3 regions of the Lysinibacillus sp. G4S2 genome follow, and region 3 is predicted to be linked to each of the others. Evidence: riboswitches for the same ligand, from Rfam matches in the RefSeq annotation. Region 3 holds a riboswitch; each other region holds the start of a gene.
What was found. A riboswitch is a leader RNA that binds a small molecule or an ion and turns the genes downstream of it on or off. The one in region 3 is predicted to bind preQ1.
Positions count from the first base shown of each region.

Region 1 (6,775 bases), 1.5 Mb from region 3:
TACGCGATACGTATGACCGTGCAGGTTTTTACATTTCCCCTCATAATCATGTAAATGATGGGCAGCATCGAAGGTAAATTCTTTGCTTACGAGCACACGCTTTGCATGATAGTTCAATTGATTTCTTTGAATATCTACATCTATTTTTTGGAGCTTATCGACGATTCTAAAATCTGACATGCCTTAAGACTCCTTCCTATAACTCAAATACTCATCAAGCCCTTTTTTTCGCAGTTTACATGCTGGGCATTCACCACAGCCATCTGCTATTACACCGTTATAGCAAGTCAACGTTCTTTCCCGAACAAATTCAAGTGCTCCAAACTGATCAGCAAGCTCCCATGTCTGAGCCTTATTGAGCCACATCAACGGTGTATCAATCACAAAGGAATCATCCATCGATAAATTTAACGTTACATTCAAGGATTTAATAAAAACATCTCGGCAATCCGGATATCCGCTAAAATCTGTTTCGCAAACGCCAGTTACAATATGCTTAGCTCCTACTTGGCTCGCTAAAACGCCTGCAAATGAAAGAAAAAGAAGATTTCGACCAGGTACAAAAGTCGATGGAAGCTCACCATTTTCACCGTCTTCTACCTTTATGTCTTGTCGTGTCAATGCATTCGGAGCAAGCTGGTTCAGGAGTGACATATCAAGAATGTGATGCTTGACACCGAGCTCCCCTGCTATCATCTTCGCACATTCAATTTCAAGACGATGCCTTTGACCATAATCAAAAGTTACTGCCTCAACCTCTTGAAAACGTTCCTTTGCCCAGAACAAACAAGTTGTACTGTCCTGGCCTCCACTAAATACAACAATTGCTTTTTCCTGCTTCATGTGTAAAATCTCCCTTGTATCAAAAAAACAGCACTATAAGAAAAAAAATACTGCTTCTTCTTAGTTTTTTTTAGAGGGTAGCTAAATACCTCTTTCTTGATTGAACTATTCAATTCCGCATTTATCGATAATCAATTTTTTCTGGATTAATATCGTGATTCATTAAACGACATATGAATATTTTGTACTTTGGTTCCCCAATAATGTTAAATCCGTCAGTCCTTCTTCTAGGCTTTGGCCAGACATAAAAAAACCTCCTTGTAAAATGTTTCCCAACACTTTTCAAGAGAGGCATCACCAATCGTTCTATTAAAACATAAGTAAAAACATAAAAAAAGCCACGTCCGATATGGACATGGCATAATTATCATGTTTCCATAGTTTTTTATAGAGGGTATCAGCTATGAACCTCTCCCGTTCTAGTCCGGGCATTCTTTTGTTCAATATAATACAAAAAAACAGTACAAAATGTCAAATTATTTTTTATAAAATCTGCTTCTCTGAAAAAACCACTGTTATACTGCCCTATATTTTGCAGTACACTATACACTTTACTGAGCTTAGATTTATTTATATTTTTCGAACAGCTCTCCTTAAGGGAGCTAAGAGCGGTTTACCCAAAATTTATTATTTTGGACATTTAAATGCTATTTATATTTACAAGGAGCAATTATTGAATGTTAAAAATCGAATGAATAGTATATTAACATCAATTGTCTATAATTGTGATTTTAGTAAAAAATGACTCTACGGATCAAAGTAATGAAAGGTTCAAATGGAGCTATACAGATTCACTAAAAAGCTGAATCGAACCAGCTTTTTATATTTTCATTAAAACCGCACTACTTATGATACGGTTCTCCGTAACGCGGCCAAGTGCGGTTTTTATTTTATGAACATTTATTCAATAATCCCTAATAACATCGCTGGTGCTAAAATTCACATTAATGGCACGGCACATATAGGGGAATTTTCACAATTTTTATTAAGCTTCTAATGTTTTATAAATATTTTTGACTCTTTTTAATTGTGGTGCAGTTAGGTATTTTTCTCTTTTTCGTAACACTTTCAATAATTCCTCTTTATTTTCATCTGTTACGGCTAATAGCGTACTTTCCGAGTGCTGAGGAATTTCCTTTGTTCTGCAATTCTCAAGGTGATGAAGTAATATTGGAAAAATCACATCATTGTTTTCCTTACTGACAGCTGCTAGCTTCGCAAGAGTTAGGACACCTTTATCAATTGTAATAACTGAACCAACTTTTATAGCACTTTTTAATATATTAAGATGAGCCATAATGGTTTCTGATGCTCCCTCCGCAATCGTTGCTAATGCCGTCATTCCACCCCAGACTAAACGATTATTAGGGCTTTTTAGCAACTCTATAAAAGTCAGGACATACTTACTGATGAGTTCTGGTTTAACTTGCCCAATTTCGTACGCTACTTTAATACAATCGTATTGAATCTTTTTATCTTTGCAAGTTAGGTTTTCAATTATTTCTTCTATGCACGTATAATTTTCTTCATTAACTAATTTATGTGCCAGCTCAATATTTGGCTCTTCATCGTTTCGATTTAATTGAGAAGCTAACAGGTTCACAACTGACATGATTATCCCTCATTTATTAAATTTATTTAATGTATAAACATTATCACATTTAACCCTTAATGAATCAGGTATCTTCGTCATGGAAATAGTATCCTTTACTATTAGTAATATTATTGCAATATAAATGCCATAGACGAAATCAAATTAACACCTCCTTGTTCTTTTTCTCAGAAAAATCTATGTTACGATGATTTTACATTAACAACTAAGAACGCACATGGAGGATTAATAAATGCTTAAAAAAATAATTTCAATTGTACCCGTTGCAATGCTTTCGGCAACTTTAGGTGCTAATGCTCAAGCTGCAACAATTACCGTACAAAAAGGAGATACTCTTTGGGATTTATCTCGTGCACATAATACTTCTGTAGAAAATATCAAAACATTGAATCATATTCCTACTAACCTTATTCACCCTGGCGATGTCCTTACCATTGCACAACAATATACCGTTAAGCAAGGTGATACACTATGGGACATAGCCCTAGATCATCAAGTCACTGTTTCGCAAATTAAAGAATGGAACCAATTACATACGGACCTTATTCATCCAGGTTTAAATCTATCCATTATTAATGGTACGAAAACGAGTACGGCTGTAACTGACAAACCAATAAAGCCTGCAGCTCATGCAGCAAAGGAAACTACAACTTTAGTAACAAATAATACAACTGCAATGGAGGGTAAACCTGAAGAAACTGTTTCATCAACAAGTAAAACAGCTTCAAAGGATAGTGCACCTGAAGCGACCGCTCCATCAATAAGTAATACTGCTTCAAAGGAGAATACACCTAAAGCAACTGCTCCATCAACAAATAATACTGCTTCAAAGGAGAATACACCTAAAGCAACTGCTCCATCAACAAATAATACTGCTTCAAAGGAGAATACACCTAAAGCAACTGCTCCATCAACAAATAATACTGCTTCAAAGGAGAATACACCTAAAGCAACTGCTCCATCAACAAATAATACTGCTTCAAAGGAACTTTTAGTGAAAGCTTCAGCCTATACGGCTTCATGTGAGGGATGTTCTGGTATTACTGCTACTGGAATTAACCTTAAAACAAACCCAAATGCGAAGGTCATCTCAGTTGACCCAACTGTAATTCCACTGGGTAGTAAAGTTTATGTGGAAGGCTATGGTGAAGCAATCGCAGGGGATACTGGCGGTGCAATTAAAGGAAATCGAATCGATGTCTTTTTCCCTTCTCAACAAGATGCAATTAATTTTGGAGTAAAACAATTAAAGGTCACAATATTAGACTAACTTAACCGGTCTAATAAGCAAAAAAAGAACCAGATTAGGTTCTTTTTTGCTTATTTATTCAATCCTACACCATCTTTTTGCTTTTAAATCTGGACCATATTCTAAAATGCATAATTCTTGGTGATTCTTTTGTGTATTCTTTCTATCTGCAGTTAAGTTCTTTAAAAAAACCGCACTTACTTATGATAAGGATCTCCAAAATTAATGCTAAATTGATGTTTATTGAGGTTAGTATAATCCCTCCCTATATTCCAATATGGAATCAAAACTGATCATTTTCCGCAATTCTGTTCACCTAAACTCTCTGTTATGCTCAAACAAAGGAGATGAAGAGAAATGACAACAACATGGAATGCCAATTTATATGATCAAAAGCATGACTTTGTTTCAAAATTTGGAGGAAGCTTAGTAGACTTACTTGCACCACAAGAAAATGAAAAAATTTTAGATGTCGGTTGTGGCACAGGTGATTTAGCACATGAAATTGCATCGCTTAGTGCCAATGTTCAAGGGATAGATGCCTCGCACGATATGATTTTCGCTGCACAGCAAAAATATCCTGACATTAAGTTTCACACACTGGATGCTACCGCACTTCACATGACAAATCAATTTGATGCGGTCTTCTCAAACGCTGCCCTTCATTGGATGAAGCAGCCGGATGGAGTCATTCAAAATATTTACACTGCACTTAAACAAGGTGGTCAATTCGTTGCTGAAATGGGGGGCCACGGTAATATTGCTTCGATTGTATGGGCACTTCAAAAAAGTATGGAGGAATTAAAACTATCTTATATAGAAGAATATTTCCCATGGTATTTTCCAACTTTAGAAGAATATCAGTCGAAATTAGAAAATGCAGGCTTTACTGTTGAAATGATTACACTATATGAGCGCCCAACACCTCTTCAAGGCGAGGATGGACTACGTAATTGGCTAGTAATGTTCAGCAATAATATGCTCAAGCATTTATCAGAAACTGAAAAAGAACAGATCTATGCAAAATGCGAAGAATTATTAAAGCCTATGAATTATCAGGACAATCAATGGGTTGCTGATTATTGTAGATTACGCTTTGTTGCAATAAAAAAATAACATTTTTAAATATAGAACAGTAAAAAAGCAGACCTTCTCACAAATGGAATCGCAGTAAACAGAATAATTTAGTACGTAAAAAACGCTTGGAAAGTCCAAGCGTTTTTCTTTATATTTATTTGTTTGAAATTCCAGACTGCATTTCGTAATTTCTAACGACCATTCCGTTTACTTTTATCATTCCAAACTTCTCATAATAAGGAACTAAGTCATCCTCACAGCACAAATCAACCATATAAATATCATCAAGCTCTTTTAACATTTGTTTGACTAATTCCTTGCCAATGCCTTTATTTTTATAGTCTGGCAAAACTTCAAGGAACGGAATGTAGGCTGATAGAACCCCATCGCTAATCGCTGTTATAAATCCAACTACTTGATTCGTATTATCGTCTAAAGCAATGACCACTTTATTACTGTGTTTTAACAGCTTTAAGTGAGTTTGTGGATTTGGTGGATTAGGCCAATCAACAAAAAAGCCATTCAGCATATCAGAAGAAATTCCATCAAGTGAATTTTTGTATATCAACATATATCAACTCCTAAATTATTTTTTAATTTTAGGCTGATGATATATATCAGAAATAAAGTAACAAAATTGCGACCTCCAAACTTTTTTGGGATTACTTTAAGATATTTCGATTCAAATTCTAAAAGTCCTTCTTCTTTGTGCTTTTTGTTTATTTTCTAATCCGCCAAAATATATTTCTATAGGTAAACAAAAAGAACGTATATTTTCAATTAAAAATATACATTCTTCTATTTTTTCGTGAATTTAAACGCGTTAAATATCCCTCTTTTTAAAGTGGCTTTCAAGTTTTCAAACTACATTAATAAGAAATTGCCCTTTTTTAGCCTTCAATTCAAAAGAATATTTTATATTATTCTTTAGTTCATCCAATTTCACGCTTTTCCCAGGGGATAGCTTAAATTCATCTACTACAATATGGCCATTTTCATCTTTTATTCTTAAAATTACATCACTATTACTATTTGCATGATTAACGATTTCCTTGTTCCAAAAAACACTATCGAACTTTAAATAATCCTTATCGTCAAAATATAATGTAGTCCACTCATCTTTATCATCTGTTAAATTTACAGTAGCAGTACTCATTGGAAAAAAGATTTGATTTACAGCTCCCACTTCTTGAACAACTAGTGAGCCTATGATTGTGATACTAAAAGTAATCAAAATGGTAATTAAAACTTGAATACGACGCTTTTTATTAATTTTTTTAAATGGTGCTTTTGCTACTATTACTTCTTCTGGCAGAATATCAGTTGTTGGCTGTTCCATCACATCTAGATGTAACCTACACTCTTCACAACAATTTAAATGTTCCTCGACAACTTTAGTAGTATCTTCACTACAAATACCATCAATATAAGAGGGTAATAAATCCTTTATAATATTACAGTTCATTTAGTTCACCTCGGATCCTTTCTACTAATTTTAATTTGGCTCGATAATATGTTACCCTTGCCCAGTTTTCACTTTTATCGAATATCTCTCCAATTTCTTTGAAGCTAAGATTGACGGAAGTTCTAAGTAAAAATATTTCACGATACGGTTCTTTTAATAGATGAATTTCTCTATGTAATGAAATAAATGTATTACGTTTTGCAAGTTCCTCGTCTGGTAATTCCGCATTAGATGGTACATCCAACCCTATTTCCATCATGTGTTCCACACTCATATGGCTATGACGTTTTTCCTTTTTTAAATGGTTATAGTATGTATGCTTTGCAATCTGACATAACCAAACAGACATCTTACATTCACCGTTATATCGCTCAATCGACTTTACAGCTTGATAAAAGGTTTCTTGCGTCAGTTCCTCAGCTAAATCGACATTAGTTGTTAAACAAATAAGAAATCGTTTTACTTCATCTGCATATGATTTGTAAATTTCACTTAAATTCTCCACTGTCCTCCCTCCCCTCACTAGAAT
Region 1 is NZ_JAUCFJ010000002.1:2,083,021-2,089,795, reverse strand. Features, by position in the region: gene queD (6-carboxytetrahydropterin synthase QueD) at 1-180, opposite strand, end outside; gene queC (7-cyano-7-deazaguanine synthase QueC) at 184-843, opposite strand; PreQ1 riboswitch class I at 1,215-1,261, opposite strand; gene QUF91_RS10670 (hypothetical protein) at 1,829-2,455, opposite strand; gene QUF91_RS10665 (LysM peptidoglycan-binding and 3D domain-containing protein) at 2,688-3,725, shown strand; gene QUF91_RS10660 (class I SAM-dependent methyltransferase) at 4,062-4,820, shown strand; gene QUF91_RS10655 (GNAT family N-acetyltransferase) at 4,936-5,349, opposite strand; gene QUF91_RS10650 (zf-HC2 domain-containing protein) at 5,641-6,246, opposite strand; gene QUF91_RS10645 (RNA polymerase sigma factor) at 6,236-6,751, opposite strand.
Region 1: it holds a riboswitch for preQ1, as region 3 does, so the genes downstream of both, queC (7-cyano-7-deazaguanine synthase QueC) here and QUF91_RS03215 (QueT transporter family protein) in region 3, are expected to answer to the same signal.

Region 2 (6,775 bases), 830 kb from region 3:
TGGGCTTTGAAATCGAAGCATCTCACCATGAGGTAGCTCCTGGACAACATGAAATCGACTTTAAATATGCAGATGCAATCACAGCTTGTGACAACATCCAAACGTTCAAATTAGTAGTTAAAACAATTGCACGTAAACATGGCTTACATGCTACATTCATGCCAAAACCATTATTCGGTGAAGCTGGCTCTGGTATGCATTTCAACGTTTCATTATTTAAAGGTAAAGAGAATTCATTCTACGATGAATCTACTGAACTAGGTCTTTCTGAAACAGCAATGCAATTCATGGCGGGTGTCCTTGCTCACGTTCAAGGTTTCACAGCTGTAACAAACCCAACAGTTAACTCTTATAAACGTCTTGTACCTGGTTACGAAGCACCATGTTATGTAGCATGGTCTGCTCAAAACCGTTCACCACTTATCCGTATTCCATCAGCACGTGGTCTTTCAACTCGTGTAGAAGTACGTTCTGTGGACCCATCTGCAAATCCATATTTAGCAATGGCTGTTATTTTAGAAGCTGGTCTTGAAGGTATTCGTCAACAATTAACACCACCAGCTGCGATTAATCGTAACATCTATGTAATGACTGAAGAAGAGCGTAAAGCGAACGGCATAGTAAACTTACCACCAGCACTTGACGATGCTTTAGCATTACTTGCTAATGATAAAGTAGCGCAAGAAGCTTTAGGTGAGCATATCTATGCAAACTTTAAAGAGGCAAAAGAAATCGAGTTCGACATGTACCGTACAACAGTACACCAATGGGAACGCGACCAATATTTAAAAATGTACTAAAAATATTAACCGAGTACCTTATATAGGTGCTCGGTTTTTCTTATGAAATGAGAGTAAATAGTAAACGATAGTAATAGGCATTTTCAAAAGAGAGTGCTATTGAAAAATATGCGATGAGGTATTTTTAACCTCATCGCATATTTATTAATAGCCCATATGATGGCGGCCCATGTGATGGTGATGATGATGCGGCATATGGCAAGGATCCGGTGGCATTTCACAAAGTGTATGAGTTTCGCAACATTCATTCACTACAGACTCAGTGCAAGGGAAATGATACTGATGATCAATTATATGTTTATTAACTGTTGTTACATGTGCTGGCTGTACATGTGGTACAACTGTATGGATGTAGTTAGTGCGTACAAATTCTTCTGGTGGACAACAATATGGTGGCTCAAATTGAGTTGGACATGTTATCGGTGGACAACAATGTGGACCTTTTGCATGATGATGGTGATGCATATGTTGCATATGTTGCATATGCTGCATATGATGCATACGTCTATCCATGGTAAAACCTCCTGTTTTGATAAGTTGTGGTTCATAACTAACATATGAGATGAAAGACAATGTGGTCTATTTGTATGCCTATTAAGGGCTGGTTAAATCTCTTAGGCAATCAAAATAGGTAGGATTCATGGAGAGTTTCGCCAAATTTCAACTGACTTCAGCTATTGTAAAATTGAGCTTTGTAGAAAGGTAATGGTACAAAGAAAAAATGCAGATAATATTAGCAGAGAATAATAATAATATTAAAATTTAGATTGAATAAAAATGCATTTTGTTGTAGAATTAACCGTTGTATTGTAGGTTTACGATATTTTTTAAGTTCATAAAAATGAATGATAGTGATTATTCTAAAAGAATTAATGCATAGAATTTTTGCATTGCGGATGTTAATTATAAAAAAAGTAGTGTTTGGGCGTTCCTTTATTACTTTTTAGAGGAATGCTTTTTTTATTTTATCCCTCATTAACCGCTCGTAAATGCCCAATTGGTGAAGACTAGTAATCAGCGAGAATGAATAAATTTCCACTGATTAAAGTTTCACTTTATACAGATATACATTTTTTGGCGGTTTAACAGTACATAACTAACAAGCCTGATGTATACAACTTCGATAAAATTAGAGAAATGAGGCTTTTAATTATGAAAAAATATCCTACTTCTTCATACTTTTACTTCATAATCCCTTCTCTTATTGGTGTTCTATTATTCATGACACCTGTATTAACAGATGAGGGATGGAAAGTTCCAATTGCTATTTTAGCAAAGTTATTAGCAGGTGTTGTTGCACCTGTTATTAGTTACTTTACTATAATTATGTTTGCGATTTCTGCTATAGGTTCACTCATTGCCAAATTCATTCCACGCAATAATACAAAGAATCCAAATATTTTAGATACATTATTTTATGTCAATTGGTTTTGGACAATTGTCCGAGTTATTGGTTTAGTATTTGCATCAATGGTTGTATTTGATTTTGGACCATCAGCGATTAACAATGAAAATACTGGTGGGCTATTAATGAACCCGGACGATGGTTTGGTAACATTTTTATTTACGATTTTCTTATTTGCGGGTGTGCTTTTACCATTTTTAACAAACTTCGGCTTACTTGAATTTTTCGGAACAATGATGGTGAAAATCATGCGTCCTCTCTTTAAAAGTCCTGGTCGTTCATCGGTTGACGCACTTACGTCATGGGTTGGGGATGGAACAATTGGTGTTCTAATGACGAGTAAACAATATGAAATGGGGAACTATACGAAAAAAGAGTCTGCTATTATTGCAACTAGCTTTTCTGTAGTGTCCATCACATTCTGTATTGTAGTATTAGATACAGTGCACTTATCACGCTATTTTATCCCATATTATTTAACGGTTTTACTTTGCGGTCTAGTGTTAGCGATCATTATGCCGCGAATTTATCCGCTTGCTAACAAGGAAGATACTTATATCGATGGTACTCCAGTAGATTTATCACGTGAGGAATTACCTAAAGGCTATAACTCTGTGACACACGGCTTGGAAAATGCTTTAGCAGTCGCACATGCAAATCGTGATCCTCGCCAATTTATTAAAGATGGATCTAGAAATGTGCTAGATTTATGGATTGGTGTAGCGCCCATTGTTATGGCATTTGGTACTATAGCTTTAATGCTTGCTGAATTCACTAGTATTTTCGCAGTTTTAGGGAAGCCATTTGAGCCTATTTTAACAGTGCTCGGTTTACCAGAGGCAGCTGAAGCAGCACAAACGATGGTGGTTGGTTTTGCAGACATGTTCTTACCTTCAATTTTAGGAGAAGGAATTGAAGCTGAAACTACACGATTTGTCATTGCTGTCGTATCTGTTACACAGCTTATCTATATGTCAGAAGTCGGTGGCCTAATTTTAGGTACGAAAATTCCACTGAAATTTTTGGATTTAGTCGTTATTTTCTTACTACGTACAATTATTTCACTACCAATCGCAGCAATAGTTGCACATTTACTTTTCTAATCTAAAAAGCAATTGTTCGCATTTAATGAGTGCGCATAATTGCTTTTTCTTTATTTAAATCCGAGTGACAGAGGAGAATGCTTGAGGAAAAAAGGGAAAATACCCGCGCATCAGAGGTGAATACTCGCGGAAGCAAGGCAAAAACCCGCGCGCCAGAGGAGAAATATAGACGTCTGGCGTAAAAAAATATCTATTTCGCCACGCTTTAAAACAAGTTGGACTTAGTCGTGAAAAAAATGAATAAATAACAGTGAACATAATACAACGGACCACATAAATTCATTGAATTGGGAAAAACTACACCTAAAGTGATACGAGGGGTGATAAAATGGATAGAATTTTTTCTCTCTGCTTAAGTTCCTGTTATTTATTATTTTCCCAACCAAGTGATGCCTATATTAATGATTCGCTCAGTCCTTACGAAGAAATTTATCCTGAAATAGGCTATAAAACGGTTGAATCAGCTGCTTCCGATTTTGAACGGCACTTTCATCAAGAACTAAAGCTACCACTTCGAGTCCCTCCTATTAGTTTTACACATCATTTTGGTCGGTTTAATAATCTGGATGGTGACATGAATGATTTTTTTGAAGTCACATTTGTTAACGATCAACTTCCTGAGCATTATTATAAAATAACTGTTCGTCCTAATCATTTTGAGTTGCCGTCTAAAAAGGAATATATAGTAAAGACATTCAGATTGAAAAACGGGACGACTTCAACCTATATGGAAATCTCGGGTTTCAATGTTCTTGCTTATGAAAGAGGAGATTGGCAATATATGCTGTGGATTGATAAAAGAGTTTCAAATAAGGTGACACCTGAAGTTTTAGTTGACATCGCTAATTCCATTGACTATACAACGCAAGAAGATAAGCGTGATTAATAAAAAATGCCAAGTCCTTTAACTTTATGCCGAGGCATAATTGATTTGGGACTTGGCATCATTTTTTTTTGAGTATCCTCTAGAATTATTCGGAATTGACAGAGGCATTTCGGATCGCCATTGTTGAATGAATCAGGCTCCACCTCCTTGGTTAATTACTTATGTAACTAACCATATAATGTCAGGGTATTTTTGTAAATGTTTATGATGTGAAAAAAATTAGTTGACTGAATGCATTCATTAAGTTAAGATAACTAGCGAATACGAAAGAGGTTCATAGCGCATACCCTCTATAAAAAACTATGGATGACGTCATTTACGCCATGTCCCAAAAATGCGGATATGGCTATTTTTTTTTATTAGGTTTCATGCATAATGGACTTCTCACAACTTGAGGAGGCATTTTTATGGCAGGTAGAACAGATGACCAAGGCTTACAGGATTTAACCCTCCTTGGTAACCAAAACACAAAGTATTTATTTGAGTACTCACCGGAAGTGCTTGAAGCAGTCGATAATTTGCATACAGGAAACGATTTTTTTGTGAAATTTAATTGCCCAGAATTTACAAGTCTTTGTCCAATGACAGGGCAGCCTGACTTTGCGACAATGTATATTTCTTTTATTCCAGATAAAAAGCTAGTAGAGAGTAAATCACTAAAGCTCTATTTATTTAGCTTCCGTAATCACGGTGACTTTCATGAGGACTGCGTCAACATCATCATGAATGATCTAATTAAGCTAATCGAGCCTCGTTATATCGAGGTATGGGGTAAGTTTACGCCGCGTGGTGGCTTGTCCATTGATCCTTGGTGTAACTATGGACGCCCAGGCACAAAATATGAAAAAATGGCGGAGCATCGTTTGATGAACCACGACATGTATCCTGAAAAGGTGGATAATCGTTGATGCTGTATTATTTAAATGGGTTGTTTGTTGGCTTTTTAATTTTGGCAAATGTTTTAGCCGTTAAAGTGTTTAGTATAGGCGAATGGATGATACTTCCGGCAGCAGCGATACTTATTATTTTCACCTATCCTCTTATTGATGTAATTTGTGAGGTGTACGGTAGGGAAGCGGGCAGTCGAACGGTTAGAACGGGGCTTATGGCGCAAGTGTTTGCGGCATGCTTTATTGCTATTGCCATTGCGCTACCACCTGCACAAGCCTTTGCTCATCAGAAGGAGTTTGAGATAATTCTTGGTGGCAGCATGCGTGTCATTATTGCAAGCCTTGTAGCGTATACGGTTAGTGTAAATTTGGATGTCATGATATTTAGTAAATTTAAGGAAAAGCATGGCAACGGTAAGCTTTGGCTACGAAACAATGCGTCTACGATGGTAAGCCAACTCATCGATACGGCACTATTTATTACGATAGCCTTTTATGGAGTAATGCCATTTAAAGTATTATTAACGTTGTTTATAACACAGTATATGTTTAAATTTTTAGCGTCGATTGTAGCAACGCCACTTGTTTATGGGCTAGTTTACGTTGCGCGAAAATTTGATAAACGCAAAAGCTTTGAGCCATCTCATTACTGAGATGGCTTTTTGATGTGTGCCTTGCCAATTAGATAAGCACTATAAGGTAAAAACGAAATGAGTTTTATAATCAACATACAGACAATCAAGCTCGATAGGAATAGAGTGAGGACTTGGAGAAAGGTTGTAGGTAATTGTGCCGTATATGGAACTAAATATTCTTGAACAAGCCAATGAATCAAAAATATACCAAATGAATATTGACTTACTAAATTAATGATTTTTAGCTTCGGAACAATTTGACCAAATGCTAAAATGCATAAAGTTATTGAAATAATAAATAACATCATATCTAATCGTCTAGAAGTAATTTCAGTGGCACCCAAATAATAGTTTATAGCCAGTATTGATGTTGAAAGAACAACGAAAACTAGCGTAGCCAATTTGTACTTACTAATATTCGATGCAACCCATTGATAATGCATACCGATTAAATAAGCAATTGCAAAATAAGGAAGCCAGCCAACAAATAGTAAACGAACAAGATTATCGTTTTCTATAAAGAATTCAATATCCAACTTTACAAGAGTCATATATATAATACCGAGTGCTAACATAATTGGAGTTAGCCATATGCTTGATAGCTGGTATTTTTTTATGATAAAGAACAGAATGTATAACTGGAAGATTGTCATGACAAACCATCCAGAAAAATCTCCTAAAACAATATGACGATACAGCGAATTCCAAAAGCTTTCATCATAATGAAGTAATGCGTTTACTGCATACAAAACACTAGCTGCAACAAATGGAATATAAACAAATTGGAAACGCCGCCATAAAAATTTAGCAGGCAGCTCAACTTGATAGCGTTTTGCTAAAATAATAATAGATAGTAAAATAAATGTTGGTGTCGCGAAACATAATAATAATCTAAAAAATTGATAGTACGGATTTTCGATATACCCGTTAATAATTTCCGTATTAGTTGTAGCGTGTAATAATACAATAGATAAGCAGGCAATTGCCCTCAAAACATTCCACTCATACACCATTTCTATCACCCACATTTCCGCAAATTTGAATGCAACAATTAGC
Region 2 is NZ_JAUCFJ010000002.1:1,422,849-1,429,623, forward strand. Features, by position in the region: gene glnA (type I glutamate--ammonia ligase) at 1-800, shown strand, start outside; gene QUF91_RS07190 (CotD family spore coat protein) at 945-1,313, opposite strand; gene QUF91_RS07195 (YjiH family protein) at 1,953-3,308, shown strand; gene QUF91_RS07200 (hypothetical protein) at 3,637-4,194, shown strand; PreQ1 riboswitch class I at 4,458-4,504, shown strand; gene queF (preQ(1) synthase) at 4,602-5,102, shown strand; gene QUF91_RS07210 (queuosine precursor transporter) at 5,102-5,737, shown strand; gene QUF91_RS07215 (acyltransferase family protein) at 5,731-6,732, opposite strand.
Region 2: it holds a riboswitch for preQ1, as region 3 does, so the genes downstream of both, queF (preQ(1) synthase) here and QUF91_RS03215 (QueT transporter family protein) in region 3, are expected to answer to the same signal.

Region 3 (6,775 bases):
TATATGAACCAATTATAGGTTATTGGTTATATCAAAGATTTAAAATACGTGTTCTGACTGATCCAGCAAGCAGGATACACTATTATAAGATTGTTATGCTAGGTTTGTGGATACCAACACTTATTATTTTAATAGTAGTGGCAAATTCTGAAATTACATTAGAAGAACTACGTGTAATAATGCCTAGTATTAACACAAAAGAATTAGGAACAATTGTTACATATATTGTTATAGGGGTAGCTCTATTATATAGTGTTTTGCTTTTATATTACGCAATTGGATATTTTATAAGTGATAAAGTTAAAAATAAGATGAAAATAATGAAGCAAAAACAAATGAAGCAAATAGCGTTTACTGAGTTACTACCTGTTACAAAGAAAGACAAAGCCATTTGGAATCAAGTGGCATGGACAGCAGGGGTCACAGAAGAAATTATTTACCGCGGATTGCTTATATTTGCATTTAACACATTATTTCCAGAATGGTCAATTTGGTTCGTTCTATTGTGTACCTCAATAATATTTGGTCTTGCACATACATATCAAAATTTATCTGGTGCCATTAGGACAACCATTTTTGGCTTTGTGTTCGGGATGCTTGCAGTCGCATTGAACTCCATTATACCTCTAATACTTCTTCATGCTTTGATTGATTACGTGGGGAAATTAGGTGATGAGAATGAAGAGGATTAAAATAACATATTATTTTTTTCTAATTGCAACGCTTTTTTTTGGTAGGTATTAAACTTTCTTTACATGAAAAATATTCGAACTTCAATGTGAATACAACAAAAAGGAGGAACGGTGAAACCGTTCCTCCTTTTATTAAACACTGCTCTAATAAGATCCGTCAGTTAAATTAAATCTTTGAAGTTTAAGCGCTTATTCAATACATACATAATCGGCGCACCAATTGCTAATACAACAAACTCACCTGCAGCAACAGTTAGCCATGTCCAGAAGAATGGTACTTCCAAGGCTATGTTCAATTCAAAGGCAATGATAAACATTGTGAATGTAAATAACAATGTATTAATGATTAAACGTGCCCAAATATTTTTGACAAATTTACAAATAAGAATGAACAATCCAAGGGTAATCATCGAATGGCCTACACCGAAAAAAACATCTAGAATGCCGTTTGGTGAAAATAAATTGGAGATAAATACACCAATAATGATCCCAACGGCAAATCGTGGATTAAAGGCGACTAGATGGTTAAAAATTTCCGATACACGGAACTGTACCTCTGTAAAGCCAAATGGAGCGACTAGCAATGTAACAGCAATATAGAGTGCTGCAATAATACCACTCGTTGCTAAAAATTTTATTTTCATATATTAATTTCTCCTTAGTTTTTTTGCGTGGGATGGTTACGAACCACGTAAAGCAAATGCAATCATATCAATGTTTATGCTTGTTTGTAAAGGGTGGTAAATACTTGATGAAACTATTTTTGTACTAATAACGTAAATATAATTGGGAAATATTATTATATTTTCTAAATAATACTTTCATCACCGAAAATTGTGGTTGATTTGTTAAGACGTAAGCCTTGTATATAAGATGATTGGAGTGGCGTCTAGTCGGAACGGAAATCAACCTCGCGTTATAGAGGTGAGCCAAGTTAGGGATTGAAAGATCATCCCGCGTTTATGGTGATGAGGAAAAATAATGGAGGAAGATGAAATGACAGTTACTTATTGGACAGGACAAAGTCTTACACTACGAGCGATACAACCAGAAGATATCGTTATCTTTGAATTTTTAGATGATGAAATTTTACGAAATATGGATTCAATACATTTTCCTCGCTCCGCGGATCAAATGAGGGAATGGGTAGAAGAGCAATTGTCAGAAGAAGATGATGAATTTCGTTTTATTGCAGTAGATAGAGAGAATAATATTGTCGGTATGATTGAAACCTTTGATTGTGATTTGAAAAATGGTGTTTTGGATTATTACTTGGCTGTATTTGAGCCATACAGAGGTAAAGGCTATGCAAAAGAAATGATTCTTATGGTTCTTCGCTTCTTCTTTTCAGAGCGTCCTTATCAAAAAGTAAATACAACCGTTTACTCGTTCAATGAACCATCTATGCGCTTGCATGAAAAATTAGGTTTCATGAAAGAGGGGCAACTAAGAAATATCATTTTCACTAAAGGAGCTTATTACGATGGTATTTGCTACGGTATGACAAGACAAGAGTTTGAGCAGAATCATGGGGCCCTGTCATAAATTTGACCATTGAGACTAGTATAGTTAATTTTCCTTACTCATACGGAAGCTTTTTTTTACAAAAGAAAGGGCTAATCCCGTCATTTGGGATCAGCCCGGAAGCTTTTACTTATTTATGCTGTGTAAGATAAACTTTGCCGTTAATCGTTACTTTAGAAGCTGAGATTAGAATTTCTTTATTTGCTTCATAATATGGATTTAAAATTTTGTCGATAGCAGCCCATTTTTCACTAGATTTTTCAGAGTCACCTTTTTTATCAAGAGCTATTGCTTCTTCATAAAGCTTTTTCAATTGTTTTTTGTCTGTTGCTTTGATTTCGAAATCAAAGTCAGATAAGTATTGTTCAAAGCTAATTGGCTTCGTGTAAAGATTAATCATTTCATTGAAGTCATTCCATAGCTTTTCAGATAATTGATCATTTTTATCTGCATCTGATTTTTGAGCATCTTTATAAATCGCTTTTAGTTTTGGCATTTCTTCAGCTGGAATATCTAATGCCATATCTGAAATGTATTCTTCAAATGTTACTGGTGGATATAGTGCATCTAAATAAGGTTGAAGAATCTTTTGGAATTCATCAAATTTTTCTTGTGCTTTGTCTTCTTTACCAGATTTCGTTAGTTTTATCCACTGTTCATAAATTGCTTTCAGCTGTTTTTTATCATTTTCTTTAATCACTATATTTTTTTCACTAAATCCGTACTCTTCAATGAACTTTTCAAAGGATACAGGTACCCAGCTAGCTAAAATATATGGCTTCGTGATTTTATCCATTTCAACATTGATTTTATCGACTTCTTCATACTTCTCTTCTTTTTCTAACTTCTTCATTTGATTAAATAATTTTTCTAATTTAGCTAGATCTTCTTTTGTAATTTCTTTAGGTAAGTCTTTTTTATAGACGTCAAATGTGTAGAAGTCTGCATAATCTTGTACTAAGCTACCTTCTACAGAGATTTCTTGACCTTCAACTAAGTTCATTTTTGCTATTTGCTCATCTGAAAACTTTTGGATTCCGATATAGTAGTTTTTACCGTCTTTCCCTTTAATCGTGATGCTATCTCCGTAAATGTTTTTAATAGTTCCTTTAATTTGTTGCTCAGCTTTAACAGTCATTTCGTTTGCTGGTTTTGCTGTTGTTGCCTCAGCTTGATGTGGTGTGAAGACAGCTATTCCTATTGTTAGTGCTGATACAATTATCCAAGATTTTTTAGTTGTTTTTTTCATAATTAGGTCTCCCTTTAAATTTAATTGTTTTAATTACTAAAAATTAGACGCCTTTCCAACTATAAAAAGTTAGTTAAAGTTAGAAAAAATTTTAAAAAGTTTTTCACTACCTAACTTCGCAAAATTGTCAAAAAAATTTTTGTTATGTTAGAAAAAGAAATCATTCTGTAAAAACAGCGTAGTTTAGCGGTTTAAAGCGGCGAATTGAATGAAAAACTAAAATATTTTGTCAAATGTAAATGTCAGAACATTCATAATGTTGTTGACGAACCTCAATAATAACTGTAATATAGCGATACGTTCACACTTCGCTTGGATAAAGTGTGATAAATATCAGAGATCAAAATCGGGGGGATTATTTGTGAAAAGCAATTTAAAAAAGCTTTCGTTCCTGTTATTTGGGTTAGTTTTAATGCTTGCTGCTTGTGGTAGCAGTGGCTCTAGTTCATCTGATTCGAAAGGGAACGAAACGAATAATGCAAGTGAGAGCGGCAAAGCAGATGACAAAACATATAAAATCGGGATTACTCAAATTGTGGAGCATCCATCTTTAAATGCTGCAACTGAAGGCTTCAAAAAAGCAATTGAAGAATCTGGCTTAAAAGTTGAGTACGAATCGCAAATAGCGCAAGGGGATAATAGTCTTAATACAACGATTGCAAACAATCTAGTAAGTGCAAACGTAGATTTAATATTTGCTAACTCTACGCCGTCTGCACAAGCAGCAGCGACAGCAACTAGTGATATTCCAATTATTTTTACTTCTGTAACAGATGCTGTTGGAGCACAGCTCATTGAATCTATGGAGAAGCCAGGGAAAAATGTAACAGGTACGATCGATTTACATCCTGATACTATTTCAAAAACAGTGGCATTCTTAAAAGAACTTGGTGCCAAAAACGTTGGTATGGTTTACAACGCTGGTGAGCAAAACTCAGTAGCGCAAGTAAAAGAAGTGAAAAAAGTTATGGGTGAGCAAGGCCTAAAAGTGGTAGAGGCATCTGCGGCAACTTCTGCGGAAGTAAAACAAGCTACTGAATCATTAATCGGTAAAGCAGATGCATTCTATATTATTACTGATAATACAGTAGTTTCTGCTCTAGAATCTGTTATTGATGTAGCGAATGCTAATAAATTACCACTAATTGTAGGAGAGCTTGACTCAGTGGAACGTGGTGGCTTAGCGGCATACGGGTTTGAATATTTCGACATCGGTTATGAAGCAGGTCAAATGGCTGTGAAGATTCTAAAAGGGGAAGCAACACCTGCTGATACACCAGCGCAATACCCACAAAACTTAAAACTATTAATCAACAAAAAAGTAGCGGATAACTTAGGAATTGAAATCAAAGATTCTTGGGGAGCAGAGCTTTTTGAAAAGTAATGGACTGACATAGCCATCTTATGAAGCAAAGCGGGGGAGAACTAAAACTGCCCCCGCTTTATCTTCTTTTAGAGTGAAAAATTAACCTCATGTTTGAGGAAGAAACACCGCTCTGTTTCCTATAGAAAAGAAATGCTGGGGCAAAGTAGCGGATAGGATACATTGAAATTATGGTGATGAGCGGAATTATATTTATTTAAGAAATTATTAGGAGATGATTCAACTATGTTTTTAGCAATGTTTGGCGCAATGGAGCAAGGAATCATCTATGCAATTATGGCACTTGGTGTGTATTTAACATTCCGCGTGTTAGATTTTCCGGATTTAACGGTTGATGGAAGCTTTGTAACAGGGGCAGCTACAGCAGCAACAATGATTCTGCTTGGCTACAACCCAATCTTAGCGACTTTAGTGGCAATTGTTGCTGGATTTATTGCTGGATGTATGACAGGAATTCTTCACACAAAAGGGAAAATTAATCCGCTACTATCGGGTATTTTAATGATGATTGCTTTGTATTCTATTAATCTACGTATTATGGGGTTAACGGCAGAAAATACGATAGGTCGTCCGAATATTCCACTATTGAACTCAGAGACTATATTTTCAAAGTTTCAAGCGTTTTGGAGTAATTTAGGGATAGATGATACATTAAATAGCCTATTAAAAAACATGGGCTTTCAGCAAGTACCATCAACATGGAGTACATTGATTGTAGTATTAATTATCACGATTTTAATTAAGTTAATAGCAGATTGGTTCTTAAAAACAGAGGTCGGACTGGCTATTCGAGCAACTGGTGATAATAAGCGTATGATTCGTAGCTTCTCAGCAAATACGGACACACTTATTATTCTAGGGCTAGGACTATCTAATGCACTTGTCGCCTTTTCTGGCGCTTTAATCGCACAGTATTCGAAATTCTCAGATGTAAGTATGGGGATTGGAATGATTGTTATCGGTCTTGCATCTGTTATTATCGGTGAAGCAATCTTCGGTACAAAAACGATTATGCGCACAACTTTTGCTGTCATTGCGGGAGCTATTATTTACCGCATTATTTTAGCGTTAGCATTACGTGTAGATTTCCTTGATTCAGGGGATATGAAATTAATTACAGCTATTATCGTTATTTTAGCGCTGATCTTACCTCAATTTATCAATAAGAGTAAGGAGCGCAAACGTAAAGTGAAGCGCGCAGCAGAGAAGACGCGAGTAAAGACGGTGGAGCAGGGAGGGAATGGCCTTGCTTAAATTACACGGCATTAATAAGGTTTTTAATGAAGGAACGCCAGATGAGAAAATTGCACTCGCAGAAATTAATTTGCACTTAATGCCAGGTGATTTTGTCACAATTATCGGCAGTAATGGTGCTGGTAAATCGACAATGATGAATATGGTTTCGGGTGCATTAACACCAGACTTCGGCACAGTTTCAATTGATGGGAATGAGGTTACAACTTTACCAGAATACAAGCGCTCCCACTACATTGGTCGCGTGTTCCAGGATCCAATGGCTGGTACAGCACCAACAATGACAATTGAGGAAAACTTAGCGTTAGCTTACTCACGTAATAAGAGTAGAGGTTTGCGTATCGGTGTTGATAAAAAGCGTCGAGAATTTTTCAAGGAATCGTTGGAGATGTTGGGTTTAAATCTGGAAAATCGCCTATCTGCAAAAGTCGGCTTACTTTCTGGTGGGGAACGTCAAGCGCTGTCACTTTTAATGGCGACGTTCACGAAGCCGTCGATTTTATTACTGGACGAGCATACAGCGGCACTTGACCCATCTCGTGCAGAGTTAATCACACGCATTACGAAATATTTAGTTGAGAAAGACAGCTTAACGACATTAATGGTCACGCACAATATGCAACAAGCATTAGACTTAGGGAATCGACTGATTATGATGGATAAAGGTCAAAT
Region 3 is NZ_JAUCFJ010000002.1:589,096-595,870, forward strand. Features, by position in the region: gene QUF91_RS03210 (CPBP family intramembrane glutamic endopeptidase) at 1-692, shown strand, start outside; gene QUF91_RS03215 (QueT transporter family protein) at 854-1,336, opposite strand; PreQ1 riboswitch class I at 1,345-1,389, opposite strand; gene QUF91_RS03220 (GNAT family N-acetyltransferase) at 1,689-2,237, shown strand; gene QUF91_RS03225 (hypothetical protein) at 2,347-3,465, opposite strand; gene QUF91_RS03230 (ABC transporter substrate-binding protein) at 3,827-4,849, shown strand; gene QUF91_RS03235 (ABC transporter permease) at 5,075-6,103, shown strand; gene QUF91_RS03240 (ABC transporter ATP-binding protein) at 6,096-6,775, shown strand, end outside.